Regions from separate parts of the Janthinobacterium sp. P210005 genome, predicted to be linked through region 1. Evidence: riboswitches for the same ligand, from Rfam matches in the RefSeq annotation. Region 1 holds a riboswitch; the other holds the start of a gene.
What was found. A riboswitch is a leader RNA that binds a small molecule or an ion and turns the genes downstream of it on or off. The one in region 1 is predicted to bind thiamine pyrophosphate.

Region 1 (15,438 bases):
AGCCTACTTCGTGCATGCGGACCGCACGCGCGTAAAACAGGTGATGATCAACCTGTTGTCGAACGCCATCAAATACAACCAGGGCGGCGGTTCCGTCACCGTCGACTGCAGCCAGCGCGGCGCCAAGGTGCGCGTCAGCGTGCGCGACAGCGGCGCCGGCCTCGATGCGGGGCAGGTGGCGCAGTTGTTCCAGCCTTTCAACCGCCTGGGACAGGAAAACAGCACGGAAGAGGGCACGGGCATCGGCCTCGTCGTCACCAAGCAGCTGATTGAATTGATGGGCGGCACCATCGGCGTCGACAGCACGGTCGGCGTGGGCACCACCTTCTGGTTCGAGCTGGCCGCCAGCAGCGCGCCGGCACTGATGCTGGGCGACGGCGACGCGCTGCCGCAGGCGCAGGAGGCGCAGGAAAGCCAGCGCACCTTGCTGTACGTGGAAGACAATCCCGCCAACCTGGCGCTGGTCGAGCAATTGATCGCCCGCCGCAGCGACTTGAAGCTGCTGACGGCCATCGATGCGCACCTGGGCATCGACCTGGCGCGCACGTATCAACCGGACGTGATCTTGATGGATATCAACCTGCCCGGCATCAGCGGCTATGGCGCTCTGCATATCCTGCACGACGATCCGCTCACGAAACATATTCCCGTGATGGCCCTGTCGGCCAACGCCGTGCCGCGCGACATCGAAAAAGGCCTGGAAGCGGGCTTCTTCCGTTACCTGACCAAGCCGATCAAGGTCGTCGAATTCATGGATGCGCTCGACGTGGCCCTGCACCACGCGGCCGCGCACGGCCTGGCCGACGACACTCATGCAGTACGCTAATTCAGCATTTATTTTTAGGAATACCGCCATGCTTCAAGCCACCGAGATCCTGAACGCCAGCATCCTCATCGTCGATGACCAGGAGGCCAACGTCATGCTGCTGGAACAGGTGCTGCGCAATGCCGGCTATACGCGCATCACCTCCACCATGGACCCGCAAGCCGTGCGCGCGCTGCACCAGCAGCACCGCTACGACCTGATCCTGCTCGACTTGCAGATGCCGGAAATGGATGGTTTTGAAGTCATGGAAGGCTTGCGCGACCTCGAGGCGGGCAGCTATCTGCCCGTGCTGGTCATCACGGCCCAGCCGGGCCACAAGCTGCGCGCGCTGCAGGCGGGCGCCAAGGATTTCGTCAGCAAGCCCTTCGACCTGGTGGAAGTCAAGACGCGCATCCACAACATGCTGGAAGTGCGATTGCTGTACCAAAAGCTGGCCGAATACAACAAGTCGCTGGAACAGATGGTGGAAGTGCGCACGGCGGAGCTGCGCGAAAGCGAAGCGCGCTTCCAGCGCTTCACGGAACTGTCGTCCGACTGGTACTGGGAGCAGGATGCGCAGGGCAACTTGACGCGCTTTTCCGGTCCCGTGGCTGAAATGCTGGGCATCGGCAGCGAGGAAGAGCCGCAGCGCTGGAACGCGGCCGAACGCGCCTTGCTCGACGCCAAGATTGCCGCAAGGGAACCGTTTCTCGACTTTATCTACAGCCGCGCCAACCTCGACGGCAGCACGCAGTATCTGCAGGTGAGCGGCGAACCGATGTTCGACACGGGCAGCCGCTTCATCGGCTACCGCGGCATCGGCCTCGATGTCACGGAGCGCCATCGCAGTGCCTGATTTATACTGGGCGCCATCGATACAGACGAGGAAAAATCATGACTGACAAATCTCCCTCCTACTGGTTCCCCGCCAAGACCTATGGCTGGGGCTGGGGCTTGCCCATCACCTGGCAGGGCTGGCTGGTGTTCCTGGCCGCGCTGGCACTGTTCGCCTGCGGCGCCTTCCTGTTCCCCCCGCAAACCATGCTGGTCGGCTACATCGTCTATGAAGTGGCCATCGTTGCCGTGCTCATTTTCATCTGCCAGCTGAAGGGCGAACCGACCAGCTGGCGCTGGGGCAAGAAGAAATAAGCGCGCTGCCGTCTGTTGCAATGCAGCAGATGCGCAAAGACGACACCTGCAAGAAATCATCTGGCCACGCGGCGCGAACCGCGTATAATTGGCTCGCTGCCGCAAGGCGGCAAACGCTAGGGGTCCTGCCTTTCGCTGTGGAAACACGGTGCAAGCGCGGGTGAGAAATACCCTCCGAACCTGATCTGGATAATGCCAGCGAAGGGAAGCTTTAGGATGACTGCACCCCGCTTTTCCGCGTGCGCAATTCCGAACCTCCTTAGCTGGCTCCAGGCTTAAAAATAGTCTAGCCAAGGAGCCAAAATGAACGCCAACCCGAAATTCCTCTCCGCCACCGCCACGGTCGACGAAGCCGCCATCGCGCCGCTGCCCAATTCGCGCAAGATTTACGTGCAAGGCAGCCGTCCCGACATCCGCGTGCCTATGCGCGAGATCAGCCAGTCCGACACGGAAGCGTCGTTCGGCGGCGAAAAGAATCCGCCGATCTACGTCTACGACACGTCCGGCCCGTACACGGACCCGGACGTGAACATTGACATCCGCTCCGGCCTCGATACGCCGCGCCTGCCATGGATCGTGGAGCGCGCCGACACGGAAGAATTGCCCGGCCCCACCTCCGACTACGGCATCGCCCGCCTGGCGGACCCGAAACTGGCCGAGCTGCGTTTCAATTTGCACCGCAAGCCGCGCCGCGCCATTGCCGGCAAGAACGTGACGCAGATGCATTACGCGCGCCAGGGCATCATCACGCCGGAAATGGAATTCGTCGCCATCCGCGAAAACATGCGCCGCCAGGAGTATTTGCGCGAGCTCAAGGCTTCCGGCCCCATGGGCGAGCGCCTGGCCGACCTGATGGGCCGCCAGCATCCGGGCCAGTCCTTCGGCGCCAGCATCCCGGCAGAAATCACGCCGGAATTCGTGCGCGAGGAAATCGCCCGCGGCCGCGCCATCATCCCCGCCAACATCAATCACCCGGAAGTGGAACCGATGATTATCGGCCGCAATTTCTTGGTGAAAATCAATGCGAATATCGGCAATTCTGCCGTGACGTCTTCCATCGGCGAGGAAGTGGAAAAGATGACCTGGGCCATCCGCTGGGGCGGCGATAACGTGATGGACTTGTCGACCGGCAAGCACATCCACGAGACGCGCGAATGGATCGTGCGCAACAGCCCCGTGCCCATCGGCACCGTGCCCATCTACCAGGCGCTGGAAAAGGTCAATGGCAAGGCGGAAGATCTGACTTGGGAAATCTTCCGCGACACCCTGATCGAGCAGGCCGAGCAGGGCGTCGATTATTTCACCATCCACGCGGGCGTGCTGCTGCGCTATGTGCCGATGACAGCCAAGCGCCTGACGGGCATCGTTTCGCGCGGCGGCTCCATCATGGCGAAATGGTGTCTGGCGCACCACCAGGAATCGTTCCTCTACACGCATTTCGAAGAAATTTGCGAAATCATGAAGGCGTATGACGTGTCGTTCTCGCTGGGTGACGGCTTGCGCCCCGGCTCCATCTACGACGCCAACGACGAAGCGCAGCTGGGCGAACTGAAAACCCTGGGCGAGCTGACGCAAGTTGCCTGGAAGCACGACGTGCAAGTGATGATCGAAGGTCCGGGCCACGTGCCCATGCAATTGATCAAGGAAAACATGGACTTGCAGTTGGAACAGTGCGGCGAGGCGCCGTTCTACACCTTGGGGCCGCTGACGACGGATATCGCGCCCGGCTACGATCACATCACCTCGGGCATCGGCGCGGCCATGATCGGCTGGTATGGCACGGCCATGCTGTGCTACGTGACGCCGAAGGAACACCTGGGCTTGCCCAACAAGGCGGACGTCAAGGACGGCATCATCACGTACAAGATCGCGGCGCACGCGGCCGACCTGGCGAAAGGCCATCCGGGCGCGCAAATCCGCGACAACGCCCTGTCGAAAGCCCGCTTCGAATTCCGCTGGGATGACCAGTTCAACATCGGCCTGGACCCGGACAAGGCGCGCGAATTCCACGATGAAACCTTGCCCAAGGATTCGGCCAAGGTGGCGCATTTCTGCTCCATGTGCGGCCCCCATTTCTGCTCGATGAAGATCACGCAGGAAGTGCGCGAATACGCGGCCGGCATGGGTATCGCGGAAGACAAGGCGCTCCAGCAGGGGATGGAGGTGAAAGCCATCGAATTCATCAAGAACGGCGCCGAGCTGTACCGCAAGGTCTGAAGGAGGGCGTGATGACTGCATTGATCGACATCACGCTCAACGGCGCGCCGCACCAGGTGCCGCCGGGGCAAACCCTGAACCAACTGATCGCCGCGCTGTCGCTGGAAAACCAGGCGCTGGCGCTGGCCGTCAACCGCAGCGTCGTGCCGCGCAAGGCGTGGCACGACCGGGTCCTGGAAATTCAAGACCAGGTGGAAATCGTACGCGCCATTGGCGGCGGTTAAGTTGAGAATAGACAAGGAAACGCACATGAATACCGCAACAAACAACGACCTGCTGACCATCGCAGGCAAACAGTATCGATCGCGCCTGCTGGTGGGCAGCGGCAAGTACAAGGATTTGCCGCAGACGCGCGAAGCGACGGACGCGGCGGAAGCGCAGATCATCACGGTGGCGATCCGCAGGGTGAATATCGGGCAAGATCCGAACGCGCCCAGCCTGCTGGACTTCGTGCCGCCCGACCAGTACACGATCTTGCCGAACACGGCCGGCTGCTACAACGCCAAGGATGCCGTGTACACCCTGCAACTGGCGCGCGAACTCCTGGGCGGGCGCAATCTGGTGAAACTGGAAGTGCTGGGCGATGAAAAGACGCTGTTTCCGCACATGCCGGAAACCCTGGTCGCGGCCGAAGCGCTGGTCAAGGATGGCTTCGACGTGATGGTCTACTGCAGCGACGACCCCATCCAGGCGAAGATTCTGGAAGACATCGGCTGCGTGGCCGTCATGCCGCTGGCGTCACTGATCGGTTCGGGCATGGGCATCTTGAACCCGTGGAACTTGTCCTTGATCATCGACCAGGCGAAAGTGCCCGTACTCGTCGATGCGGGCGTGGGCACGGCGTCGGACGCGGCCATCGCCATGGAACTCGGTTGCGATGGCGTGCTGATGAATACGGCGATTGCCGGCGCGCGCGACCCCGTGCGCATGGCGCATGCGATGAAACTGGCCGTGCGGGCCGGGCGCGAAGCGTTTTTGGCGGGGCGCATGCCGCGCAAGTTCGCCGCCTCGCCTTCGTCGCCGATGGCGGGCCGGCTGGCGTGATGGCGCTGCAACGTCGCACCGTGCTCGTGTTTGCCGGCGCCGACCCGTCGGGCGGCGCCGGCATCGCCGCCGATATTCTAGCGATTGCGGCGCAGGGCGCGCATGCCTTGCCCGTGATCACGGCGCTGACGGTGCAGGACAACGACCGCGTGTTTGCTGTCGAGCCCGTGGCGCCGGAATTGCTGCGCCGCCAGGCGCAGGCGTTGATCGCCAAGGTCGCCATCGATGCCGTGAAAATCGGCATCCCCGGCAGCGCGGCGAATGCGGCCGTCATCGCGCAACTGATCGCCCAATTGCGGTTGTCCCGCCCAAGCTTGCCCGTCGTGCTCGATCCCGTGCTGGCCAGCGGCCATGGCGACGTGCTCAGCCGGGACGACGCCGTGCTGGCGCTGGCGCCCTTGCTGCCCGTGACGACCGTCATCGTACCGAACGGGCCGGAAGCGCTGGCCCTCGGCGGCGCAGGCAACTTGCGCGCGCAAGGCTGTGGACACGTGCTGGTGACGGGCGGCCACGGCGACGGCGAGGAGATCGTCAACCGCTGGCTGGACGGTGACGGGCGCGCGCGCGAGTGGCGCTGGCCGCGCCTGCCCGGCGAATTCCACGGCAGCGGCTGCACGTTGGCGTCCGCCATCGCGGCGCGCCTGGCGCTGGGCCAGGCATTGCCCGAAGCGCTTGATGGCGCGCAAAGCTATTGCCATGCGGCCTTGGCCGGCGCGTATGCGATTGCGCCAGGTCAACTCATGCCGCAACGATTCATTGAATAAGGAAAACATCATGCGTGGACTGTATCTGGTCACCCCGAACTGGGATGACACCGACCGCCTGCTCGATATCACGGAGCAGGCTTTGCATGGCGGTGTGGCCCTGCTGCAATACCGCCACAAGAGCGCCGACGCGGAGCAGCGGCGCGAACAGGCGGGCGCCTTGCTGGCCCTGGCCCGCAAGTATGGCGTGCCTTTCATCATCAATGATTTTTTCGAGCTGTGCGAAGAGCTGGACGCGGATGGCGTGCACGTGGGCGGCACGGACGCGTCCGTGGCGCAGGTACGCGCGCGCCTGGGCAAGGACAAGCTCGTCGGCGCTTCCTGCTATGGCGACATGGCCCTGGCGCGCACGGCAGCAGAGGGCGGCGCCAGCTACGTGGCCTTCGGCGGCTTTTATCCATCGCTGGTGAAAAAGTATCCGGTGACGACGCCCCTGGATATCGTGCTGCAGGCTAAACGCGAGATCGCCTTGCCCTGCGTGGTGATCGGCGGCATGACGTGGGAGAACGCGGCGCCGCTGGTGGCGCGTGGCGCCGACATGGTGGCGGCGATCAGCAGCGTATTTGCCAAGGGATCTCAGGCGGACGATGTGGATATTGCAGTGCAGCAATTCAATCTGCTGTTTGCGCAGGCAGGGGAGGCGTGAGGGGGCGGATTTGGCGAATAATCGGCATATAATAAGGGCATCATTCATTACCGAGGTCCCTTTACCCATGAGTCAGCCAGCCGCCGCGAAACGCCTTATCCTGATCGTTGACGATGACCAGCTCCTGTTGGAATTCCTTGGCGAAGTCCTGCGCCATGCCGGCTACGAGACGGCCCTGGCCCATTCGGCCGAAGTGGCGCTGCAGCTGATCGCCCAGCGCGAGCCTGACCTGGCCTTGCTCGACATCCACATGCCGGGCATGTCCGGCCTGGAACTGGCCAAGCGCCTGCACGGCGAAACGGCCGTGCCATTCATGTTCCTGTCCGGCAGCGGCGACAGCGAATCGGGCAAGCAGGCGGCCGCCTACGGCGCCGTCGGCTATGTCGTCAAACCCGTCGACGAAGGCCGCTTGATGCCGGCGTTCGAAGCGGGCCTGGCGCGCGCCGATGAAATCCGCCAGCTGCGCCGCACCGAGCTGAACCTGAACGCGGCCCTGGCCGCCGGCCGCGAAACGAGCCTGGCCGTCGGTTTGCTGATGGGCAAGTTCCAGACGGACCGCAACACGGCGTTCGAAGTGTTGCGCGACCACGCCCGCTCCAGCCGCCGCAAGATCAATGAAATCGCCAGCCAGCTGCTGCTGGCCGAGGAAACCCTGAACGGCTTGCACGGCGCGTTTTTGAATCGCGCGAAAACCAAGTAAGAGTTTCAAGTAAGTGTTTCAAGTAAGCGTTGCACCGGCGCCGGCGTGGCACGTCGACGCCTGCCTTGTTATTATGTGACGATACGGCGCGCTGGCGCGCCTGGTTCAACCATACACAGGACACACATGAAAACCAAAGCAGCGATTGCATGGAAGGCGGGCGCGCCTTTGACCATCGAGGAAGTCGACCTGGCCGGCCCGCGCGAGGGCGAAGTCCTGGTCGAGATCAAGGCCACCGGCATTTGCCACACCGATTACTACACCCTGTCGGGCGCCGATCCGGAAGGCATCTTCCCATCCATCCTCGGCCATGAAGGCGCGGGCATCGTCGTCGACGTGGGTCCTGGCGTGAAAAGCCTGAAGAAGGATGACCACGTCATCCCCCTGTACACGCCGGAATGCCGCCAGTGCAAATTCTGCCTGTCGCAAAAGACCAACCTGTGCCAGTCGATCCGCTCGACCCAGGGCCGCGGCCTGATGCCGGACGCGACGTCGCGCTTTTCCATCGACGGCAAGCCCATCTTCCACTACATGGGCACGTCCACCTTCTCGAACTACATCGTCGTGCCGGAAATCGCCCTGGCGAAGATCCGCGAAGACGCGCCCTTCGACAAGGTCTGCTACATCGGCTGCGGCGTGACGACGGGCGTGGGCGCCGTGTTGTTTACGGCCAAGGTGGAAGCGGGCGCCAACGTGGTCGTGTTCGGCCTGGGCGGCATCGGCTTGAACGTGATCCAGGCGGCGAAGATGGTGGGCGCCGACAAAATCATCGGCGTGGACATCAACCCGGCGCGCCAGGCCATCGCGCGCAAGTTCGGCATGACGCATTTCGTCAACGCCAACGAGGTGGAAAACGTTGTCGATACCATCGTGCAGCTGACGGACGGCGGCGCCGACTATTCGTTCGAATGCATCGGCAACACCACCACGATGCGCCAGTCGCTCGAGTGCTGCCACAAGGGCTGGGGCCAGTCCATCATCATCGGCGTGGCGGCGGCCGGCCAGGAAATTTCCACCCGTCCGTTCCAGCTGGTGACGGGGCGCGTGTGGAAAGGTTCCGCTTTCGGCGGCGCGCGCGGCCGCACGGACGTGCCGAAGATCGTCGACTGGTACATGGAAGGCAAGCTCAATATCGATGATTTGATCACACACAGGCTGAAGCTCGATGATATCAATCAAGGTTTCGACTTGATGAAGAGCGGTGAATCGATCCGTTCCGTCGTGCTGTACTAATGAATTGAAATTTAATTGAAATACGCCGTACCACGGCGTTTTTGCGGAGGCTGCGGCCTCCGTTTTTTTTTGCCCGGCATGCCATCCATCGCCGGTGTTTGCCATCCAGGCAGGTCTTTTTGCAGCCTGTCGCACGGCGCTGGAGGCCAGGTCCGCTTGCCGCTACAGTCAACGCTCCACTACTTTTGCGACGAGGCAGCCATGACCACTTCCCATCGTTTGATCCTCAGCCTGGCCGGTATCCTGCTTGGCGGCAGCGCGCTGGCCGTGCAGCCGCCGCAACCGCCTGCGCCACCGGCCCCGCCGGCCGCACCCAGCGTGCAGGTCAGCCGTTCGCTCGACAAGGGCGAAAGCTATGCGCTGGTCGATGGCACCAGGGATAGCGAGGGCGTCATCGTCGTCGACAGCGATATTCACTCGGAGCAGGTGGAAAAACTCAAGCGCTCGATCAAGGGGCCGTTCCTGTGGTTCCGCGACCAGGGGCAGGCCTATGTGCTGCAGGATGCTGCCTTGCTGGGCAAGGTGCGCACGGCATGGGAACCCTCGAAACAGCTGGGCAAGGAGATGAGCGCGCTTGGCGATCAAATGGGCGCGCATGGCAAGGCCATGGGTGAAATGGGCCGCAAGATGGGCGCCCGCAGCCTGGAAAAGGGCAGCGCGCGCGAGTCGGAACAGCTGCGCTTGCTGGGCCGCCAGCAGCAGGAGCTGGGCCGCAAGCTCGGCGACGCTTCGCGCCGCCAGGCGCTGGCGACGAGCGACACGGCGCGGCGCGCGGCCGAGCGCGACGTGGAAAGCCTGCAACAGCAGATGGAAGATGCGCAGGACAAAATGGAAGAGATCAACGACCGCATCGCCGACGTACACGAGCGCGAGGCCGAGAAAATGGAGCAGATGTCGCGCCAGATGGAGCAGCGCGGCAAGCCGATGGAAGCGCTGGGCAAGCAAATGGGCGACCTGGGCCGCCAGCAGGAAAAAGTCGTCAAGATCGCGGACAAGACCACGCGCCAGGTGATCGCCCAGGCGCTCAGCGAGGGCAAGGCCAAGCTGGTGCGCTGAAGGATGTGCTCAATTAGCAGGCCAGTGGCTTGCGCATCAGGCAGCGAAGCGCCGGATCGTGTCCGTCCTGCGCTTCGCGCGCCAGCTTGAGCGCGTGGCCTGCGCCCAGCGCCGCGGCCCCGATTTCGCTGAAACCATGGCGCGCATAGTAGGGTGCGTTCCATGGCAGGTGGCGATACGTGCTGAGCGTCAGGCAGGCGCAGCCCAGCGCCCGGGCATGGGCCGCTGCCGCGTCGAGCAAGCGGGCGCCCACGCCCTGCCGTTGATGCGGCAGGGCAACGGACAATTCCACGATGAACAGTTGCCCGTCGAGCGGTTCGGCGGCCAGGAAGCCTGCCGGCGCAGCGTGCCCATCGGCGGCCACCCATACGCCGCCCTCGCGCTGCAGCGCCTGTAAGGTGCTCAATGGTAAGGATTCTCCCTGCGCCAGCCACGCCAGTCCGGGGCCGGCCTGCGCAAACAGGGCCGCGGCGCTGCGCTCGACCTGGGCCAGCAGGGGCAGGTCGGCGCTGCTGGCTGTGCGGATGGCGTACTTCACGGTGTATGCCACGCGGCAGCCACGGCGCGGTATTGCGCCGGCAACTGCCTGGCGTCGTCCTCGCTGGCATATGCGTCATCCTGCACCGTGTCCCAGCGCGCGTCGCAGCTGAAACGGTAGACTTGCGCTTCGTCCCCGTAGCGGCATACGGCCAGGCCGTGGATGGCGATGGGGGCGGCGCCATCTTCAGCGGCAACATGGCCGAAAGGCAAGTCGGACCAGGCCCAGGCCAGTACGCGGGCGCCGTCGAGGTGGCTGGGAGGTGTCATGGGCGTTGTTTCCATCGGCTGTGCAGTGATGCCGATTGTAGCGCGCACGCGGCGAATCCGGCGCGACCGCTGGACAAATGCACAGTATTTTTAGCCATGCCGGTATAATCACGGCATGCAAAATCTTCTTCACAACCTCAATCCCGAACAATTGGCTGCCGTCACCTTGCCGGCGCAGCATGCGCTGATCCTGGCAGGCGCCGGTTCGGGCAAGACCCGCGTGCTGACCACCCGCATCGCGTGGCTGATCCAGACCCAGCAGGTATCGCCGCCCGGCATCCTGGCCGTGACGTTTACCAACAAAGCCGCCAAGGAAATGCTCACGCGCCTGTCGGCCATGCTGCCGATTAACACGCGCGGCATGTGGATCGGCACCTTCCACGGCCTGTGCAACCGCTTGCTGCGCACGCACTACCGCGACGCGGCCTTGCCGCAAACGTTCCAGATCCTCGATTCGCAGGATCAATTGTCGGTGATCAAGCGCTTGTTGAAGGCGAACAATATCGATGATGAAAAATTCCCGCCGAAGACGGTGATGTATTTCATCAACAACGCCAAGGACCAGGGCTTGCGCGCCACGGACGTGGAAGCGTACGACGCGCACGAGCGCAAGATGGTCGAGCTGTACCAGCTGTACGACGACCAGTGTCAGCGCGAAGGCGTCGTCGATTTTGCCGAATTGCTGCTGCGCACGTATGAATTGCTGAGCCGCAACCAGCCCTTGCGCGAACACTACCAGGCGCGCTTCCGCCATATTTTGGTGGACGAGTTCCAGGATACGAACAACCTGCAATACAACTGGCTCAAATTGCTGGCCGGCCACGGCAGCCGCGATGGCGGCGCCCTGTTTGCCGTCGGCGACGATGACCAGAGCATCTATGCGTTCCGCGGCGCCAACGTGGGCAACATGAGTGCCTTCGAGCATGAGTTCCAAGTGAAGAACTTGATCAAGCTGGAGCAGAACTACCGCTCGCACGGCCACATCCTCGACAGCGCCAACGTATTGATCGCGAACAATAGCAAGCGCCTGGGCAAGAATCTGCGCACGGACGCGGGCCATGGCGAGCAGGTGCGCGTGTATGAAGCCAGTTCCGACTTGCAGGAAGCGCAATGGATCATCGAAGAGGCGAAAAGCCTGATCGCCGATGGCGCGTCGCGCAGTGAAATCGCCATCTTGTACCGCTCGAATGCGCAGTCGCGCGTGATCGAACACGCGCTGTTCTCGGCCGCCATTCCCTACCACGTGTATGGCGGCCAGCGCTACTTCCAGCGCGCCGAGGTCAAGCACGCAATTGCTTATTTGCAATTGATGGACAATCCGCACAACGATTCGGCCTTCTTGCGCGTGGTCAATTTCCCCACGCGGGGCATCGGCATGCGCTCGATCGAGCAATTGCAGGCCGCGTCGGAACAGTACGGCATTTCGCTGTATGCGGCCGTGCCGTACGTGGCCGGCAAGGCGGGCAGCGTGCTGGCCGGCTTCGTCAAGCTGATCGAAGGCGTGCGTTTCGAAACGCAGCAATTGTCCTTGCCGGAAATGGTCAGAGTGGTGCTGGAAGCGAGTACCTTGCTGCAACATTATCAGAATGAAAAGGAAGGCGCCGACCGCATCGAGAACTTGGAGCAGATGGTCAGCGCGGCCAGCCAGTTCATTTCCGAAGAAGGTTTTGGCCAGGGCGCGCCCGCGCATTTGGGGCCAGCCGCCCAGGCGCAGTCGGGCGCGCCCGTCGTCAACCAGGATGGCATCGAAATCCTGGACGCGGACGCGCCGCTGCCGGCCGTGATGTCGCCGCTCTCCGCCTTCCTGTCGCACGCGTCGCTGGAAGCAGGCGATAACCAGGCGCAGGCGGGCCAGGATGCGCTGCAGATGATGACGGTGCACTCGGCCAAGGGCCTGGAATTCGACAACGTGTTCATTACCGGCCTGGAAGAGGGCCTGTTCCCGCACGAAAGCAGCTCGAAGGAAGACAACGGCGTGGAAGAGGAACGCCGGCTGATGTACGTGGCCATCACGCGCGCGCGCAAACGCTTATATATGAGCTTTTCGCAGACGCGCATGCTGCACGGCCAGACGCGCTACAACATGAAGTCGCGCTTCTTCGACGAATTGCCGGAAGAATCGCTGAAATGGCTGTCGCCGAAGGTGCAGGCGAACTGGTTCGGCAACCGCAAGTCGGCCTGGGACGAGGCGCCGAAGCTGGCCAGCCTGGGTTCGGACAATGCGATTGCGCAAAAGATCGCGCAAAAAGCCACGGGTGGCGGCTGGCGCATCGGCGAATCCGTGGCGCACGCCAAGTTCGGCGAAGGCGTGATCGTCAATATCGAAGGCGGCGGCGGCAATGCGCGCGCGCAAATCAACTTCGGCCAGCACGGCATGAAGGTGCTCGACCTGGGTATCGCCAAGCTGGAGCGATTAGGGCGTTGAGACACGAGCGGCCATAAAAAAGGGCAGCCTGCGCAGGCTGCCCTTTTTTCATGCGGCGTGAAAATCAGTCGTTGGGCTTGTCCAGCGACACCGTCTTGCTCTCATCGACGGGCAAGCCGAAGATCTGGCGGTAGGCGGCGTAGAACGAGCAATGCATGATGATGGTCAAGATCATCGACAGCGGCATCATCAGTTGCATCATCAGCGGCGTGCGGCCAAAGATGACGGCCAGCAACTGGCTGGTGACGACGCTGATGGCGAACCAGGTGGCGGCGAAGACGATGAAGGCCGACAGCGAACGCCAGACGGCGAAAAAGCTGAAGAACAGCGCCTTGCCCAGCCCGGTTTGTTTCCAGTAGATCAGCGGTGCGGCAAAGCAGAAGGCCATGGCGGCCGGCACGTACAGCACGATGGCCAGCAGGATGCCGAGGCCCAGGCGCGATTCGGGGATGGCGGTGCGCGCCGCTTCTTCCGTCAATTGCCCCGTGACCAGTTGCCACAGCAAGCCGTCGTCCACCAAAGTCGAGGCGCCGATGGCCACGATGGCCATCAGGATGTACAGCACGCCCAGGCCGAACAGGGAAGGAAAGGCCGGCTTGCGGAAGCCCGAGATCAACAGGCTGGGCAAGACGCGCTTGCCCTGGTCGATGTTCAGGCAGCCTTGCACGAAGGCGACGGAAAAGACGGGGACGAGGATGACGGGCAGCATCTGGCCGAGCACGGGCACGATGCTGACGGCCAGCATGCAGAACATATAGCCGAGAAACAGCATCGACATGCCGCCAGGTTGCTTGCGAAACAGGGCGAAGCCTTGTTTCACCCATTGCCAACCTGTACTTGCAGGTAATTTTTCCATGTTTAAAACAGTTCCGGAGCAGGTGTGGCGATACGTTCGCGCAGAATGCGTTCGAAATGCGTGGGATCGTGCGGGGTCAGCATTTCCGCTTCCCGCGGCTGGTAATAATCGTACAGGCGCGACAGCCAGAAGCGCAGCGCGGCGGCGCGCAGCATCGGTTGCCATGCCGTCTGTTCTTCATGCGTAAACGGACGCACGGCCTGGTAGGCGTCGAGCAGGGCCCGCACTCTTGCCGTGTCGAGCACGCCCGTGGCCAGGTCCACGCACCAGTCGTTGACGGTGACGGCCACGTCGAACAGCCAGGTGTCGCAGCCGGCAAAGTAAAAGTCGAAAAAGCCCGTCAGTTGTTCGCCGTCAAACATGACGTTGTTACGGAACAAGTCGGCATGCACGGGACCGCGCGGGATAGCTTTATACGTATCGCAGGCAGCAAAGGCGTCCTGGAAGTGGATTTCCGCGCGCAGCAAATGGGCTTTGGCATCGTCGAGGTGGTGCAGGACGAGCGGCGTGGTGGTGTTCCACCAGTCCAGGCCCCGCAGATTCGGCTGTTGCAGGGGGAAATCCTGCGCCGCCAGGTGCATCTTCGCCAGCATGGCGCCCACGGCCGCGCAATGCACGGCTTGCGGCGCCATCTGCGAGCTGCCGTCGAGTTTGCTGACGATGGCGGCCGGCTTGCCTTGCAAGGCCGTCACCAGTTCGCCGTCCGCATTGGCGATCGGCGCCGGCACCAGTACGCCCCGGTCCGCCAAATGGCGCATCAGTTGCAGATAAAACGGCAATTGCTCGAAGCTGAGGTTTTCAAAGATCGTCAGCACATACTCGCCGCGCTCCGTGCTCAGGAAGAAATTGCTGTTCTCGATGCCGGACGCGATGCCCTTGAGCGCCAGAGGTTTGCCGAGTGGAAATTGCGTGATCCACTGGCCGATATCGTCCAGGTGTAGCGCGGTAAAAACTGCCATGGGAAAGAGAGGAATGGTCTAAAAGGTCAAAAAAAGCCGGCTGCCCCGCAGGTGGCCGGGGCAGGGCAGAAGAGAGTGGCTGCTTACTTCGCTGGTGCGGGCGGCGCTGGCGCGTCCGCGGCCTCTTCGTCGCGTTGTTTCTGTTTCTTCTTGCCCAGATCAAATTCCAGTACTTTCCATTGCGGGCCGCGCAGGGCGCCGCTGTGGGCCTGGTCGCCGCCGGCGGCCGGCTTCATGTAATAGGTGCTGCCGCCGCTCGTCACTTTCACTTCGGACGTCACGCCCGCTTCGCGTTTTTCGGTAATCTGCTGCTTGGCCGCGGCCGGCGCCACGGTGATGGGCGCTTCGCCCATTTCCTCGATGCGTTCCAGTTGTGGCGGCGCGTCGCTCGGTTTGGCCGGCGTCTGGGCGCTGGCGATGGCCGAACATGCCAGCAGGGGCAGGGCGAGGAATGTCCAGAGTGTCGATGTACGCATCATGATGGGTTCGCTTCCATGTGAGGGACTGCAGCGCGTGCAGTAGTGTAATGCCGTCAATTTATCTATAAGGCATTGTAACAAACTGGTAGGCAATGCTGTTTAATACGGCTGATTAATGTGCCTAAATGGCCGGCAGCGGCGGCCCGCGCGCCCGCACGGGGCCGTCAGGGTGGCAAAAACGCCGGAAACGGCAGGCGTTGCGGCCGGTGGCGCGGCCCTAAACTCTGCGATAATTGGGCGATATTCCGCCCTCCCGCCGCTGTTTCTTCCCGGCTGGCGCGGCTCACCTTATTTTATT
Region 2 (15,438 bases), on a different contig from region 1:
CCTGGGTGCCCGCCTGTTCCACGGGCGAGGAAGCGTATTCGCTGGCCATGGTGTTCCATGAAGTGGTGGCCAGCATCAATCCGCCGTCGAAGTACAGCCTGCAGATCTTTGCCACCGACCTGTCGGCCGACGCCATCGACCGCGCGCGCCAGAGCCACTTTCCGCAAAGCATCAGCAGCGATGTGTCGGCCGAGCGGCTGGAGCGCTTCTTCTTGCGCGACAAGAACGGCTACTACGTGAAAAAAGAGATACGCAACACGATTATCTTTGCCCAGCAAAACATCATATCAGACCCGCCGTTTACCAAACTCGACATCCTGTGCTGCCGCAATTTGCTGATTTATCTCAATGCCAAGCTGCAGCAGCGTTTGATACCCTTGTTTCATTACGCCTTGAACCGCGACGGGATTTTGCTGCTGGGCAGCGCCGACACGCCCGGTCATTTTTTAGACCTGTTTTCACCGCTGACCACGTCGACCCGGCTGTACCGCCGCCTCGACAACCTGGCGCGTCAGCGCCTGCCCACGTATTTCCCCACCAAGGTATCGTTGGCATCCCCCCCTACACCTAGCGACACGAGAGAAGTCAGCATGACTGGAAAGATTCAATCCCATGTCGAGCAATTATTGCTCCAGAAATATTCGCCTGCTGCCGCGCTGCTGAACCAGGATGGCGATATCCTGTATATCAACGGGCGCACGGGCGCTTTTCTCGAACCGGCAGCCGGCAAGGCCAACTGGAATATCCACGCCATGGCGCGCGAAGGCTTGCGTTACGAGCTGGCTAGCCTCATCAAGGAAGCCTTGCAGTGCGAGAGGGTGGTGCGCCTGAAGGGGCTGGTGGTCAAGGACCATCTGGGACAATCGCTGGGCGTCGACCTGAGCGCGGAAGCGCTGAGCCAGCCTGAATCCTTGCGCGGCATGGTGTTCGTGACGTTTGCCAGCGCGCCGCTGGTGGCCGAGGCGCGCCGCGGCCGCTCGCCGAACCCCAAGGTGCTGGAACTGGAACAGCAACTGGCGCAGGCGCGCAATGAAATCCAGGCCGTGCGCGACGAGATGCAGACGTCGCGCGAAGAACTCAAATCGGCCAACGAGGAACTGCAGTCGACCAATGAAGAGCTGCAATCGACGAACGAAGAGCTGACCACGTCGAAGGAAGAGATGCAGTCGCTCAACGAAGAGTTGTACACGGTCAATGCCGAGCTGCAATCGAAGGTCGATGATTTGTCGCTGGTCAATAGCGACATGAAGAATCTGCTCAATAGTACCGATATCGCCACCATTTTCCTGGACAGCGACCTGCGCATCCGCCGCTTCACGGCGCCGGCCACGCAAATCTATAAGCTGATCCAGACGGACTTGCGCCGCCCGCTCAGCGACATCGTCAACGACCTCGATTATCCGGGCCTGGAAGACGATGCGCTGGAAGTGATCCGCAGCCTGGTGTTTTGCGAGCGGCAAGTGGAAACCAAGACGGGGCGCTGGTACAACGTGCGCATCATGCCGTACCGCACGATTGAAAATGTGATCGATGGCGTGGTGGTGACCTTCATCAACATTACAGAGTCGAAACTGCTGGAAGCCCAGCTGCGCCAGATCCAGTCCGGCGCCGTGGCCGGCGGCAGTAGCGGCGAGCACGTGTCATGAGCGAACCATTCGACGGCAGCGCGCCGGCCCGCCTGAGAGAGCAGGCGGAGCAATTGGCCGCGGAGCAGCGCCAGCCCGTGCCGCAGTCGAATGAAGACGTGATGCGTCAGCTGCATGAGTTGCAGGTCAGCCAGATCGAGCTGGAAATGCAGAGCGCGGCCCTGGCCGAGCTGGAACAGCTGAAAAATGAATTTGAAAGCAGCCGCGACCGTTATGCGCAGCTGTATGAACAGGCGCCCGTCAGTTACTTTTCGCTGGCGCGCGAAGGCGTGATCACGCGTGTCAACGTGGCAGCCTGCGGCTTGTTGCAACGCGACAAGAACCGGCTGCTGGGACGGCGTTTCGAGCAATTCGTCGCGCCCCAGGCGCAGGGCGGCTTCCGGCGCTTCCTCGACGCCGTCTTCACCGGCGGCGCGCGCCAGGTGCTCGAAGCGCCGTTGTTCGAAGGCGAAGCGGGCGGCATGTGCGGCATGGTGCGCATCGAAGCCAATTACGATGCGGACAGCGCCACGGCGCGCATGCTGGTGACGGACCTGGGCGACGAGCACGCGCGCGAATCGGCCTTGCGGCGCGCCTTCGTGATACTCGACAGCATACGCGAAGGCGTGCTGGTGACGGACAGCGCCAACCGCATCATTTCCGTCAACCCCGCGTTCACCACCATCACCGGCTACCAGGCGGAGGAAGCCATCGGCCGCGATCCGTCCTTCCTCGGCGGCGGCACGCATCTGCCGCATTTTTATGAAGCCATGTGGCGCAGCCTGCACCAGGATGGCAGCTGGTATGGCGAACTGGTGAACCGGCGCAAGAATGGCGAGCGCTTCGTCGAATCGCTGTCGATCACGCCGATGCGCAGCCCGGATGGCGCGATCAGCCATTTTGTCGGCGTGTTTTCCGATATCACCGAGCGCAAGCTGGCCGAGGCGGACTTGCGCGAACTGCATCGCGAGCTGGACCAGCGGGTGGTCGACCGCACGGCCGAATTGCTGCGGGCCAACCAGCACCTGCAGCTGGAAGTGCACCAGCGCGAGCGGGCGCAGGAAGCCTTGCGCGATGCCGAGCGCTTCTTTCACGCCACCATCGATTCCCTGACGGACCGGGTGCTGGTGCTGGACCGGGCAGGCCGCGTCGTGCATGCCAACCAGGCTTGCCTGGCCTTCGTCGGGCAAACGCCGCAGCCGCTGCACTACCTGGAATTTTGCGACACGGACCCGCGCTGGCAGCGCAGCGCCGGGCGCGAGCTGGCCGCCGGCATCCGCTCCGTCATCGCCGGCAACGCGGACACGTTTGCGCTCGAGTATGAGTTTGCCACGCGCTCGGGTCCCCGCTGGTCGCAGGCCAGGATCAGTCGTTTCCTCGGCGAAGGGCCGCTGCGCGTGGTGGTGGCGCACACGGACATCACCGAACGCAAGCTGATGGATGGCGCCCTGCGCCAGTCGCATGCGCAGCTGCGCCAGCTGGCGCTGCACCTGGAAACGGCCAAGGAAGACGAGCGCAAGCGCATTTCGCGCGATATCCACGATGAACTGGGGCAAAACCTGCTGGCGCTGCGCATCGATATTTCCATGCTCAGCGCGCGCACGGAAGGCTCCCATCCGCGCCTGCACCGCCGGGTCGGCGCCGTGCTCAGCAACGTCGACACCACCATCAAGAGCGTGCGCGGCATCATGAACGAGCTGCGCCCGATGGCGCTGGACCTGGGCTTGCAAGCCGCCATCGAGTGGCAGGTGGGCGACTTCCGCAAGCGCAGCGGCGTCGCTTGCCAGCTGCTGATACGCGACGAGGCATTGTTTTCCGCCATCGGCAGCCAGGTCGAGATCGTGCTGTTCCGCATCGTGCAGGAAGCGCTCAGCAACGTCATGCGGCATGCCCAGGCCAGCCAGGTCGAGATCGAACTCAGTTCGGATGCCTGCGCCGTGTACGTGGCCATCAGCGACAACGGCATCGGCATCACGCCGCAGCAGCAGCGCAAGAAGCAGTGCTTTGGCCTGATCGGCATCGCCGAGCGGGTGACGGCGCTGGGCGGGCAGTTCGAGGTCGGTGTGCCGGCCTCGGGCGCCGGTTGCCGGCTGGCCCTGCAGATCCCCTTGCAGGGGACGGGACGGCCGGCCGCCTGATACAGAAATTGCAATGGGATAATTTTTGCCGACTCAGGCCGCCTGGACAGGCTATACTTTCGCCTGCTTTTTATGGAGGAGCAAATCTTGTTCAAGACAATCGTATTACCAGTCGCCTTGCTGGGCGCGTTCGCCGGCGCACACGCCGACGAAGGGCAGTGGCAACCACACCAATTGCCGCAGCTGAAAGCCGAACTGAAACGGGTCGGCATCGACATTCCTGCAGAAAAACTGGCCGACCTGAGCAAGCACCCGATGAGCGCCATCGTGTCGCTGGGCGGTTGCTCGGCCGCCTTCGTTTCCGACGCCGGCCTGGTGGTGACGAACCACCATTGCGCGTATGGCGCCGTGCAGCGCAATTCCACGCCGGAACACAATTACATCACCGACGGCTTCCTGGCCAAGACGCGCGCCGCAGAGCTGCCGGGCGGTCCGAACAGCCTCGTGTATGTGACGGACAAGGTGGAAAACGTCAGCGACCGCGTGCTGAAAGGCTTGACGGCCGACATGAGCGGCCGCGCGCGCCACGAAGCCGTGGAAAAGCGCATCAAGGACCTGATCGCCGAATGCGAAACGGACAAGATGTACCGCTGCTCCGTGCCCGCCTTCCACCGCGGCCTCGAGTACTACCGCATCCGCCAGATGATGATACGCGACGTGCGCCTCGTGTACGCGCCATCGGACAAGATCGGCAACTTCGGCGGCGATACCGACAACTACGAGTGGCCGCGCCACACGGGCGATTACTCGTTCCTGCGCGCCTACGTGGGCAAGGATGGCCGTCCGGCCGACCCGTCGCCCGACAACGTGCCGTACCAATCGAAGGATTTCCTGGTGGTCTCGGCCGAAGGCTTGAAAGCCGGTGACGGCATCTTGCTGGCGGGCTACCCCGGCCGCACCAGCCGCTACAAGCTGCCGGCGGAAATCCGTTTCGCGCGCGATACGGCCTTCCCCCTGAAAGTATCCGAACTGCAAGCGGACCTGGCCGTGATGGCCGACTCGACGAAGGGCGACGCGGCCGCCGCCGTGCGCTATGCGAGCGTGGTGAAAAGCATCAACAACGTGCTGAAGAAAACCCAGGGCTTGCTCGACGGTTTCGCCCGCAAGGACATCGCCGCCATCAAGGACGTGCAGGATGCCGAGTTCCGCGCCTGGTACGCGAAACAGCCGAACGTGTCGCCGACCCTGCTGGCCGAACTGGACGCGGCGATCGCCAGCGACATGGCCTTGAGCGAAGAAGAGTTCGCCTGGAGCGTGGCCACCAACAGCGACTTGCTGAAAAGCGCGCGCACCATCTACCGCCTGTCGCTGGAGCGCCAGAAAGCGGATGCCGAGCGCGAATCGGGCTTCCAGCAGCGCGACCTGGCCTTCATCAAGGCCCGCCTGGCCCGCCTGGAGCAGTCGTATGTCAACAAGGTCGACCAGGCGCGTTTTGAAGCCGGTCTGAAGCGTTACGCGCAACTGGCGGCGAAGAGCCATCCGCAAGGCCTGGACGCGCTGCTGCCGGCGCCAGGCGCCGTGGCGGCCCTGTATCAGCAGACGCAACTGGCTGACACGGCCAAGCGCCTGGCCTGGCTGGAAAAGGACCAGGCCGCTGTTGCCCAGTCCGACGACGCCTTCATGGCGCTGGCCATCAAGCTGCAGCCCGTCGAAGCGGCGCTGGAAGAGCGCCGCAAGGAGATCGACGGCAACCTGGAACGCGTGATTCCGCAATACATGCAAGCCGTGATTGCCTGGAAGAAATCGCAAGGCAAGCCGGTCTATCCTGACGCCAACTCGACCCTGCGCGTGACGTACGGCACGGTATCGCCGTACTCGCCGCGCGACGGCATCACCAAGGGGCCGTTCACGACCGTGGAAGGCATCGTCGAGAAAGTCACGGGCAAGGCTCCGTTCGAAGCGCCGCAAGGCTTGATTGACGCCGTCAAGCAAAAACGCTACGGCCAGTTCCGCGACCCGGCACTGGGCACGGTGCCCGTCAACTTCCTCACCAGCGCGGACACCACGGGCGGCAATTCCGGCTCGGCCGTGATGAACAAGCGCGGCGAATTGATCGGCCTGAACTTCGATTCGACGTATGAATCGATCACCAAGGACTGGTACTTCGACACGGCCATCACGCGCGCCATCCACCTCGACATCCGCTACATGCTGTGGGTGATGAAGGAAGTGGACCACGCGGATAACTTGCTGCAGGAAATGACGATCAAGTATCCGAAGGCAGTGAAAGCTGCAAAGAAATAAGCTTCAGCTTGCGCTAGCGCAAAGCCGCATCCGCCGCAGGGCCGATGCGGCTTTTTTGCGGCCGCACCGTACGCGCGGCCGGCGCCTGCCGCATCGGCTGCGCCACGTATAATTCCGATCACTTTCCACCCTTATTTTTTCGACAGGCCCGCCATGCCCCCGACTCCCGCTTTACCACTTGATTGGCAGACATTTGAAACTGCCTACGACGTCGAAGAAACCTGCTTCAAGCTGGCCAGCGCGTCGCTGGCCTTGCTGGGCGCGTCCCCATTCAAGGACCAGGCATTTTCAGCCTTTGCCTTCAACGCCGTATCGTTCCCCTCCCTTTCGCTGAGCCTTGACACCGATCCCGCCAACCGGGAGCGCGATTACTATCCTCCGGACTGGTCGAACGAGTGCATCGAAGTCGACGTGCCGGAAATCGGCCAGCTGTGGGAGGAGGGCTATGCAAGGATCGAAGGCGCGCTGCTCGAGCTGATCGACGCTGCCGATGACGAACTGCTCGATGCCATCGAGGAAGGCTATCTGCACAGCCTGAGGAAAACCATGGTGCGGCTTGAAACGAGCCATGCGTTCGAGCAGATCAGGACCTGCCCGCGATTCTGGACCGTCGTCACGCAAATCGACGCCGATACGGAGGAAGAGGAGCGGCAGCTTGACCAGGTGCGCCAGGGCTTGCCGGTGTGAGCCTCCGCCGCCATTGCAGGCCGCGCGCTATAGCAGGGCTTGCCAGCGCCTGACTTCCGCGTCCGTCAGCATCGGCCCCCAGCCGCCACGCAGCGCCGCATCGTGCTGCACATAGTGCGCAAGCGGCGGCGCCGCCACGCCATGCCTGGCACAGATATCAAGCACGGCTTCCAGCTGGCGCCGGCTTGCCGCAAGGTCATCGCCATGCCAGGTACAGGCGCTCGTTTCCAGCACATGCCCGACAAGTTGCTCCAACGTGCCGAGCAGGTGCCCGGGCAGCGCCATGCGCAGGTCGTCCGGCCAGGGATCGCCCATGCCCGTCACTGCCAGGCAGGCAAAGCCGCGCTCCCAGGCGGCAAAATCCCCGGGCGCGAGCTGCGCCACCTTCCACGCGTGGCCGGCGAACGCGGACAGCGCCGGGTGGTGCAGGGCATGCTGCCGGCAAAAGCGCTGCAGGCACGTGAGCGCAAGGCATTGCCTGGCAATCACGGAGAGCGTGTCTATCGATATGTTATCCATGAATCATCAGTTCCTGAAGGTGGCACTTGCCGATAAGCGAGTCAATTTGGCTTTATTGCGGTTGTCCCGCCTGGCAAGGCAGCTGCCGCAGCGCCTCCACGGGCAACTGAAAAAAGCGCGGCACCATGGCCGGCGACAGCTCGTCGCCGCCGTCCGCCATGGCCAGGCGGCCACTCAGCAGCAGCATCACGTAGCCGTGGCCCAGCGACCAGCCTGCGCTGGCGGCGGCCTTGTCCCAGCGCGCATCGAGGCCCGCTTCGCGCACGGCCGCGCCTGCCGTCTGCAGCACGTACTGGAAGCATGCCTGCGCCGCGTCCTGCAAGGCGGGGAACTGGCGCACGTCCTGGTGTTCGAACATCAGCCGGTAGTGGGCCGGCGCGGCCAGGGCGAATTCGATGTATTGCTGGCCCAGCAGCTGAAAACGCTGTTCGGATGGCAGGCTGCCCTGCGGCGGCAGTTCGGCTTCCCATTTGGCGATCAGGCTGGCGAAGCCGGCCGCCGCCACGTCGGCCAGCAAGGCTTCCTTGCTGGGGAAGTGGCGGTACACGGCGGCGATCGACACGCCCACCGTGCGCGCCAATTCGCGCAGGGAAAGGGTGGCGTCGTGCTGCTGCGCCAGTTGCGCGATGGTGGCGGCGACCAGGGTGTCGCGCAGGTTGCCATGGTGATAATTGCTGTTCGTGCTCATGTTATGTTATCGCTGTTCACATTGTCGTGTATGATGGCCATGTTATCACTGAACACATGGAGAGCACATGCAAGAGATAAGCAACGTGGTACGTGCCGTGGCCTTGCCGCCAGGCGCCAGCATCGCCCCCTTGTACCCGGGCAGCCACCTGGCCGACGCGTATGCCGTCGAGCTGCCGACTGCGCAGGCGCGCCAGATGGACATGGAAAGCCTGGCGCGCGTGCTGCTGGGCAGTCAGCCCGGCTGGGCGCGCAAGCTGATGGTGGTGCGCGACGCCATCGTGGCGCGCTTCGGCATCCGGACGGCCAGGCAGATGGAAGCCAGGCCTGGCAAGCGCATCGGCATCTTCCGCATCTTTGCCGTCAGCGACGATGAAATCATCGTGGGCGAGGATGACAGCCACCTGGACTTCCGTTTGTCGGTGCTGCGCAACCGCGACGCGGGGCGGCATGGCAGCGTGACCATGTCGAGCGTCGTGCATTGCCATAATCGGGTGGGGCGCGCCTACATCCTGCTGATCCGGCCCTTCCACAAGCTGATCGTGCAGCGTTCGCTGGCGCGCGCCGTCAAGGGCGGCTTTGCCTGAGCGGGGAAGGGGGCTGGCGGTGCGGGCAATCTTGCTTATTCATGGCTGGTATTGCATACTGCACCACCAGCCTCATCACGATTCCCATGAACGATACGCTTCTCCTGCTGGGTTTTGCCACCACGCCGCTTGAACTGATTTCCTTTGTCCTGGCATTGACAACCGTTGCGCTGAACATCCGCCAGAATCACTGGGCGTGGCTGTTCGCCATCATTTCCTCGGCCGCCTACGGTTTCGTGTTTTTCGAATCGCGCCTGTATGGCGACATGGCCTTGCAACTGCTGTTCATCAGCGTCTCGTTCTGGGGCTGGTACCAGTGGCTGCATCCGGCCAGCGGCGGCAAGACCCTGCCCGTGACGCGCCTCGACGGCCGCGGCTGGCTGGCATGCGCCGTCGGCTGGCTGGCAGGCTTCCTGCTCATCGCCTGGCTGCTGACGACGACGGACACGGACGTGCCCCATGCGGACGGTTTCCTCACGGCAGGCAGCCTGGTGGGACAATTCCTGCTGTCGCGCAAGAAACTGGAAAACTGGATCGCCTGGATCATCGTCGACGTGCTGTACGTGTGGCTGTATGTGCACAAGGGCCTGACCCTGACGGCCGTGCTGTATGCGTTCTTCGTCGTGATGGCCGTCATCGGCTTGCTGGCGTGGCGAAAGTCGGCCCCGGCCGCGCCGAGCGCGATGGTCCTCAAGTGATGGAACGTTGCGTGCGCGTGGCCATCCTGGGCGCGGAATCGTCGGGCAAGTCGACCCTGGCGGCGGCCCTGGCCGAGCGCCATGGCAGCGTCTGGGTGCCCGAGTATTTACGCGAGTTTGTGGAAACGCAAGGCAGGGTGCCCGTGGCGGCGGATCAGTATGGTATTGCGCGTACGCAAGTCGAACGCGAAGCGGCCGCTGCCGCCCAAGCCCGCCACTTCCTGTTTTGCGACACGACGCCCTTGATGACGGTGGTGTACAGCCGCCACTATTTTCACGGTGCAGATGCGCAACTGGCGGCGCTGGCCGATGCCACGCAGTACGATCTGACCCTGGTCACGGCGCCCGACAGCCCCTGGGTGGCCGATGGCTTGCAGCGCGAGTCGGAAGCCGTGCGCCAATTGATCTACCGCTACCTGCTCGATGAGCTCGACGCGCGCGGCATCGTCTACCACGTGCTGCGCGACAGCCTGGAGGCGCGCCTGGAACAGGCGGCGCCTTTGCTGCAGCAGGCGCTCGCTGCGGCGCCTGTCATTTCCCTCAATTAAAAGTCAAATTGCGCCGAGACCTTGAACGTGCGGCTGGCGCCCGGATACAGATAGCCATCCGATTCCGGCGTCACGTCGCGCCAGTAGAACTTGTCGGCCACGTTGTTGACGGCGGCGCGCAGCACGGCGCGCGTGCCGGCGATGCGCGTGGCGTACGCGGCGCCCAGGTTGAACACGTTGTACGACGGCACGAAGGTCGTGTTGCTGTACTCAAACGCTTTCTTGCCCGCATATTCCCAGCTGCCATTCACGCTCAAGCCCTCCACCTGTTGCACGGCGTAATCCGCATGCACGGCCGCCTTGAAGGCCGGCACGTTGGGCACGCGCTTGCCGTCGAGGTCGGCATTGCCCGTGCCTGACTGCTGGCTGTTCAGGGCCGTCACGGACGCGCCCAGGCTCAGGCTGGACGATGCCTTGCCCTGGGCCGACAATTCCAGCCCCCGGTGCTGGGCCTGGCCTTCGCGCACGAAGTTATAGGCGGTGCTGTCGACGTACTGGTTGAATTCCAGGCCCTTGCGGATCTGGAACAGGCTGGCCGCCAGCATGAAGTCCGGCGTCACATCCATCTTCACGCCGACTTCGACCTGCTTCGAGCGGCTGGGCGACAATTCCACGTTCGCATTGAGCGCCTTGCGGTCGGCCGTGCCGCCATGTTCCATGCCTTGCGAATAGGCCGCGTACACGGACAGATTGTCGAGCGGGGTGTAGACGAGCGAGACGTTGGGCAGCAGGAAATCGTGCTTGGCGCGGATTTCCGTGTCGGCCTTGAGAACATACTGGTAGCCGTCGACATTGATATGGCGCAAGCCGCCATGCAGTTTCCAGTCCGGCGCCAGGCTGACGATGTCCTGCACGAAGACGGAGTTTTCCGTGTCCTTGCGCACCAGGCGCACGGGGCCTTGCACGCCCGTCGACATGTCGACGATCTGCGGGCGGTAGATGTTGCTCACGCCGGCCCAGTCGTACACGTACAGGCCGGCGCGGTCCTTGCGGCGGAAGGTCGAGACGCCGGCCGTGAATTCATGGCGCAGGGAACCGGTGGCGAACTTGCCCTGGATCATGGCTTGCGCGCTCAGCGGTTTTTTCGTCTCGCCCAGGCTGCGGTAGTCGTACACGTCGAAGTCGCCATTGCCGCAGAAGCCTGGGTACAGGTCTTGCGCGCTGCAGCCGTAAGGGAAGGCCGTGTAGTCGTCGCGCTTGAACGAGTGCTGGTTGGCCGACAGGGTGGCATGCCAGTCGTCATTGAACGCGTACTGGAAGCGCAGGCCGAGATTGCTGGTGACGGTTTCCACGGGACGCGTCCACGGCTGCAGGTTGAGCATGGCGTCGGCGCTGATGCCGGTCGGCAAGGTTTTATTGTTCAGCAGCTGGAAGCCGGGCGCCGTCGCCTGCGCCTTGTCCTGATAGTCGGCATCGATTTGCAGCAGCGCTTGCGGCGAAATCTGCCAGTCGAAGGCGCCGGAAATGAACTTGCGGTTGCCGTCCGCGCCCTTGATGTAGGAGCGCAGGCGCTCGGCGGCCACGTTGACGCGGTAACCGAAGCGCGTGTCTTCCAGGCGGCCGCCCAGGTCGATGGCGCCGTACAGGGTGCCGCGCTCGCGCGTTTCCACGATGACCGTGCGCAGCGGGGCGGCGGTGGGGCGCTTGACGATGAAGTCGATCACGCCGCCCGGCGCGGCCACGCCTGCCTGCAAGCCGGCCAGGCCCTTCAGCACTTCGATGCGTTCCTTGTTTTCCAGCGGGATTTGCGTGTCGCCAGGAATGGCCACGCCATCCTTGCGGTAGCTGGAATTGTTGTCGAGCTTGAAGCCGCGGATGGAAAACTGTTCCGCATAGCCGACGGCGTTGTAGGCGTCGTTGATGCTGGTGTCGAGCTTGACGGCATCGCTGAGATTGCGGATCTGCAAGTCCTGCATGTCTTTTTGCGAAATGACGGTGACGGATGCCGGCGTCTGCAGCAGCGGCGCGTCACTGAAGCCGCCCACTGACGCGCGCTTGGCGGCCGGCGCCTTGCTGGCCGTGACGACGACTTCGGCCATGCTTTGCGCCTGCGGGTCGGCTGCGTCGGAAGCCAGGGCGGGCGCGGCAAACGCGTGCAGGATGGCCAGGGTCAATACAGAAACGGATAAATTCGGTGTGGACATAGATTGCTCGTGGTTCAAGCCGTCTCTATAAAAAGAGCACGGCAGGCTGCTTGTTCGGCTGGCGCCAACGCAGGAGCTATCAAAGGAGGGAGGTACTTTGCGCTTTCCTTCGCTGGCATTATCCAGATCAGGTACGAAGGGTATCTCTCACCCGGATGACTGCTCCAGGACCCCTAGCGAAATGACAGCTTAGCATGAACCACGGCCAGCTGTCCCACCCGGCTGACCGTTTTACAACAGTGTGGTGCGAATCTACAGACTGAGTTCCAGCACCTTGCGGCTGACGGCGGGCGTCACTTCGCGCTGTTCGCCCAGGGCCGTCATGCCGTGCGCTTCCAGGGCGGACACGACGGCGTCCACGCTGGCGTGATTCAGGCCATAGTCGGCCAGGCGCGTCTTGACGCCCATGTGGCGGAAGAAGAATTCCGTGCGCGCGATGGCGGCCTCGATGCGGCCATCCTCGTCGCCGCCGTCCAGGCCCCACACGCGGGCCGCGTATTGCAGCAGCTTGGCGCGCTTGGCCTGCTTGCGCACACGCAACATGCTGGGCAGGATGATGGCCAGGGTTTGCGCATGGTCGAGCTCGTACAAGGCCGTCAATTCGTGGCCGATGGCGTGCGTGGACCAGTCCTGCGGCACGCCCACGCCGATCAGGCCGTTCAAGGCCAGGGTGGCGCTCCACATCACGTTGGCACGCACATCGTAGTCGTCCGGGTGCGACAGGGCTTTCGGGCCTTCTTCGATCAGGGTCAATAAAATGCCTTCGGCGAAGCGGTCTTGCACGGACGCGTTCACAGGGTAGGTCAAATACTGTTCCATCACATGCGCAAACGCATCGACGACGCCATTGCCCACCTGGCGCAGCGGCAAGGTGAACGTCTTCGACGGGTCCAGCACGGAGAATTTAGGATATACCTTGCGGCTCATGAACGAGCGCTTTTCCTGCGTGGCCTTGCGCGTGATCACGGCCGAGCCATTCATTTCGGAACCCGTGGCCGGCAAGGTCAACACGGTGCCGAAGGGCAGGGCGGCTTCGACGATCTTGCCGCCTTTGGCCAGGATGTCCCACGCCACACCTTCGTGCAGGGCGGCCGCGGCGATGAACTTGGTGCCATCGACCACGGAACCGCCGCCGACGGCCAGCAGGAAATCGATGCGCTCGCTTTTCACCATGGCCACGGCCTGCATCAGGGTTTCATAGCTGGGATTGGGTTCGATGCCGGCAAATTCCAGCACCGTATGGCCGGCCAGCGCCGCCTTGACTTCATCGTAGACGCCGTTCTGCTTGATGCTGCCGCCGCCATACGTCATGAGCACTCTGGCCTGGGGCGGGATCAGCGCCGTGATGGCGGCGATCTGGCTCTGGCCGAAAAGGATTTGCGTCGGATTGTAAAAGTCGAAATTGAACATGGGGCTCCTGCCGCTGAGGTTTAGGCTGTTGCTGAGCCATGATTATGGCCGAATGGGTGGAAACGTGCCGTGGACGCTTGAGCTTTTCGTCCGCGCGGTGGAGAATGCAGCCGATGTCACCACCACGCGAAAAGGAATGCGCATGACCACCGTCCCACTGGAAGAATCCGGCTTGCCGGCCACCGCGCTCGACATGCACCGCGCCATCGGCGCCACCATCGCCGCGCTGCAGGCGCTGGACTTGAACAGCCAGCGTTTCGAGGCGTGCACGGACCCGGAACTGCGCCGCGTGCTCGCGCATGCGGGCGACACCAGCCGCAAGGAAGCGGCCATGCTGCTCGAATGGATGCGCCGCCGCGACGCGCGCCTGGACACGGCCATGAAGGAAGCGCTGTTCAAGGCGGGGCCGATTGTTGCCCAGTATCACTATGACGAGAAAATATTGTAACTATTGGTTTGTTGCTGTGGCGTACCATGCGCCACTTTCGCATCGCTTCGCGTAGACTGTGCCCCTAATTAAATTTAACGTCGGATAGCAGCGGCTGTCCGGTGTATTTCAGGGGGCTTCAAGAAATGAGATCATTACCATACCGAGAAGGCAGCTGGTTTGCCGTGCCCTTGCCGGGCGGCGGCTATGCCGTCGGCGTGGTGGCGCGCAGGGCGCCTGCCGGGCGCATCATGCTGGCGTATATGTTCGGGCCGAAGCGCGACAGCTTGCCCACGCTGGAAGAGCTGGAAGGCTTGCGCCCGGAACAGGCCGTGCGCCGCCTGCGCACGGGCGACATGGCCCTGCTCAACGAGCGCTGGCCCCTGCTGGGCGACAGCCGCCACTGGGAGCGCGACGCCTGGCCCATGCCGGCCTTTATCCGCCGCAATGAATCCTTGCAGCGTGCCTGGCGCGCCAGCTATGCGGACGCCGACCCTGCCAAGCTGAACCGCGAGGAATCGATTCCCTTCGATACGCCGGGCATGGAAAGCGATTCCCTGTACGGCTATGGGGCGACGGAACTGTTGATGAATAAATTGCTGGCGCAGGAACAGGCGTCCGCCTGAGCGGCAGGGAACGGCACAGCTGTGCCGTTCGTTTACGCCGCTGGCAAGCTGATCTGAAACGCGAGGCCGCCGCCTTCGCGGTTGCGCACTTGCAATTCAGCGCCATGGCGCAGCAGTACGCGGTCGACGATGGCCAGACCTAAGCCTGCGCCATTGGCTTGCCCACGCGCCGTGTCGAGGCGGGTGAACGGCTTCATCAGCTGCTCGATCTTTTCCGCCGGCACGCCCGTGCCGTGGTCCTGCACCTCGATGATCACCTTTTTCGCGCCGTGGCTGGTGCGCACCTGGCAGGCGATGTCGATTTCCGTCACGTCGCTGTCCGGCGTCTTGCCATAGCGGCGCGCATTCTCGATCAGGTTGTTCAGTACGCGGCGCAGGTCGGTGGGGTTGCCCATCGCATGCGCGCCGTCGGCGATGCTGGCGTTGATCTTCACATCCGGCAGGCGCATCGCTTCGCGCGTCATGTCGTTGAGCAAACCGCTGAGGTCGACGTCGGTAAAGCTCGACGCCTCCGTCGGCCTGGCATAGTCGAGGAACTGGCCGATGATGGCGTCCATTTGCCCGATATCGGACTGGATGCCTTCGCGCGCCTCGTCCGACAGGTTCGCCATTTCCACTTCCAGCTGCATGCGCGCCAGCGGCGTGCGCAAGTCGTGCGAAATGCCAGCCAGGATCACGGCGCGGTCCGATTCCACCTGTTTCAGGTCGTCGACCATCTGGTTGAAGCTGCGGTTCGCCTCGATGATTTCGATCGGCCCCTTTTCCGGCAGCGGCGCCGGCTGCTTGCCCTTGGCGATGTCGCGCGCGGCCGCCGTCAAGCGCGACAGCGGCAGATTGATCAGGCTGGAAATGATGGCCGCGCCCAGCAGGGACAGCAGGGACACGAGGCTGGCCCAGCCCAGCCACTGGAAGCCCGTCAGGCCGCGCAGGCGCTCGCGGTCCAGCATCAGCCAGTACTCGTCGTCGTCGATCTTGAAGCTGACCCAGAAGCCGGCCACGCCGTTGACGCGCGCGGAAAAGCGCGTGTCCTTGCCCAGCTTGGCCTTCACCAGCGCCTCGATGTCGGGCATCAGGTAATTGTCGGGCGGCGGCTCGATG

Region 2: linked by a shared signal. The riboswitch ahead of VPH40_RS07710 (TonB-dependent siderophore receptor) and the one ahead of thiC (phosphomethylpyrimidine synthase ThiC) in region 1 are both predicted to bind thiamine pyrophosphate.

What each region holds. Positions count from the first base shown of each region.
Region 1 covers NZ_JAZARC010000008.1:129,569-145,006, forward strand. The annotation lists gene VPH40_RS26005 (hybrid sensor histidine kinase/response regulator) at 1-826, shown strand, start outside; gene VPH40_RS26010 (response regulator) at 855-1,661, shown strand; gene VPH40_RS26015 (hypothetical protein) at 1,700-1,954, shown strand; TPP riboswitch at 2,063-2,178, shown strand; gene thiC (phosphomethylpyrimidine synthase ThiC) at 2,258-4,171, shown strand; gene thiS (sulfur carrier protein ThiS) at 4,192-4,395, shown strand; gene VPH40_RS26030 (thiazole synthase) at 4,421-5,215, shown strand; gene thiD (bifunctional hydroxymethylpyrimidine kinase/phosphomethylpyrimidine kinase) at 5,215-5,979, shown strand; gene thiE (thiamine phosphate synthase) at 5,990-6,625, shown strand; gene VPH40_RS26045 (ANTAR domain-containing response regulator) at 6,693-7,325, shown strand; gene VPH40_RS26050 (S-(hydroxymethyl)glutathione dehydrogenase/class III alcohol dehydrogenase) at 7,452-8,558, shown strand; gene VPH40_RS26055 (hypothetical protein) at 8,760-9,614, shown strand; gene VPH40_RS26060 (GNAT family N-acetyltransferase) at 9,628-10,164, opposite strand; gene VPH40_RS26065 (hypothetical protein) at 10,149-10,421, opposite strand; gene VPH40_RS26070 (UvrD-helicase domain-containing protein) at 10,537-12,846, shown strand; gene VPH40_RS26075 (BPSS1780 family membrane protein) at 12,911-13,702, opposite strand; gene VPH40_RS26080 (homoserine kinase) at 13,705-14,661, opposite strand; gene VPH40_RS26085 (hypothetical protein) at 14,745-15,140, opposite strand.
Region 2 covers NZ_JAZARC010000001.1:1,745,739-1,761,176, reverse strand. The annotation lists gene VPH40_RS07755 (chemotaxis protein CheB) at 1-1,646, shown strand, start outside; gene VPH40_RS07750 (sensor histidine kinase) at 1,643-3,763, shown strand; gene VPH40_RS07745 (S46 family peptidase) at 3,851-6,007, shown strand; gene VPH40_RS07740 (hypothetical protein) at 6,161-6,694, shown strand; gene VPH40_RS07735 (hypothetical protein) at 6,722-7,213, opposite strand; gene VPH40_RS07730 (TetR/AcrR family transcriptional regulator) at 7,266-7,901, opposite strand; gene VPH40_RS07725 (DUF2867 domain-containing protein) at 7,969-8,487, shown strand; gene pnuC (nicotinamide riboside transporter PnuC) at 8,574-9,185, shown strand; gene VPH40_RS07715 (ATP-binding protein) at 9,185-9,733, shown strand; gene VPH40_RS07710 (TonB-dependent siderophore receptor) at 9,730-11,877, opposite strand; TPP riboswitch at 11,965-12,062, opposite strand; gene VPH40_RS07705 (iron-containing alcohol dehydrogenase) at 12,130-13,287, opposite strand; gene VPH40_RS07700 (ferritin family protein) at 13,430-13,735, shown strand; gene VPH40_RS07695 (Imm26 family immunity protein) at 13,861-14,340, shown strand; gene VPH40_RS07690 (sensor histidine kinase) at 14,373-15,438, opposite strand, start outside.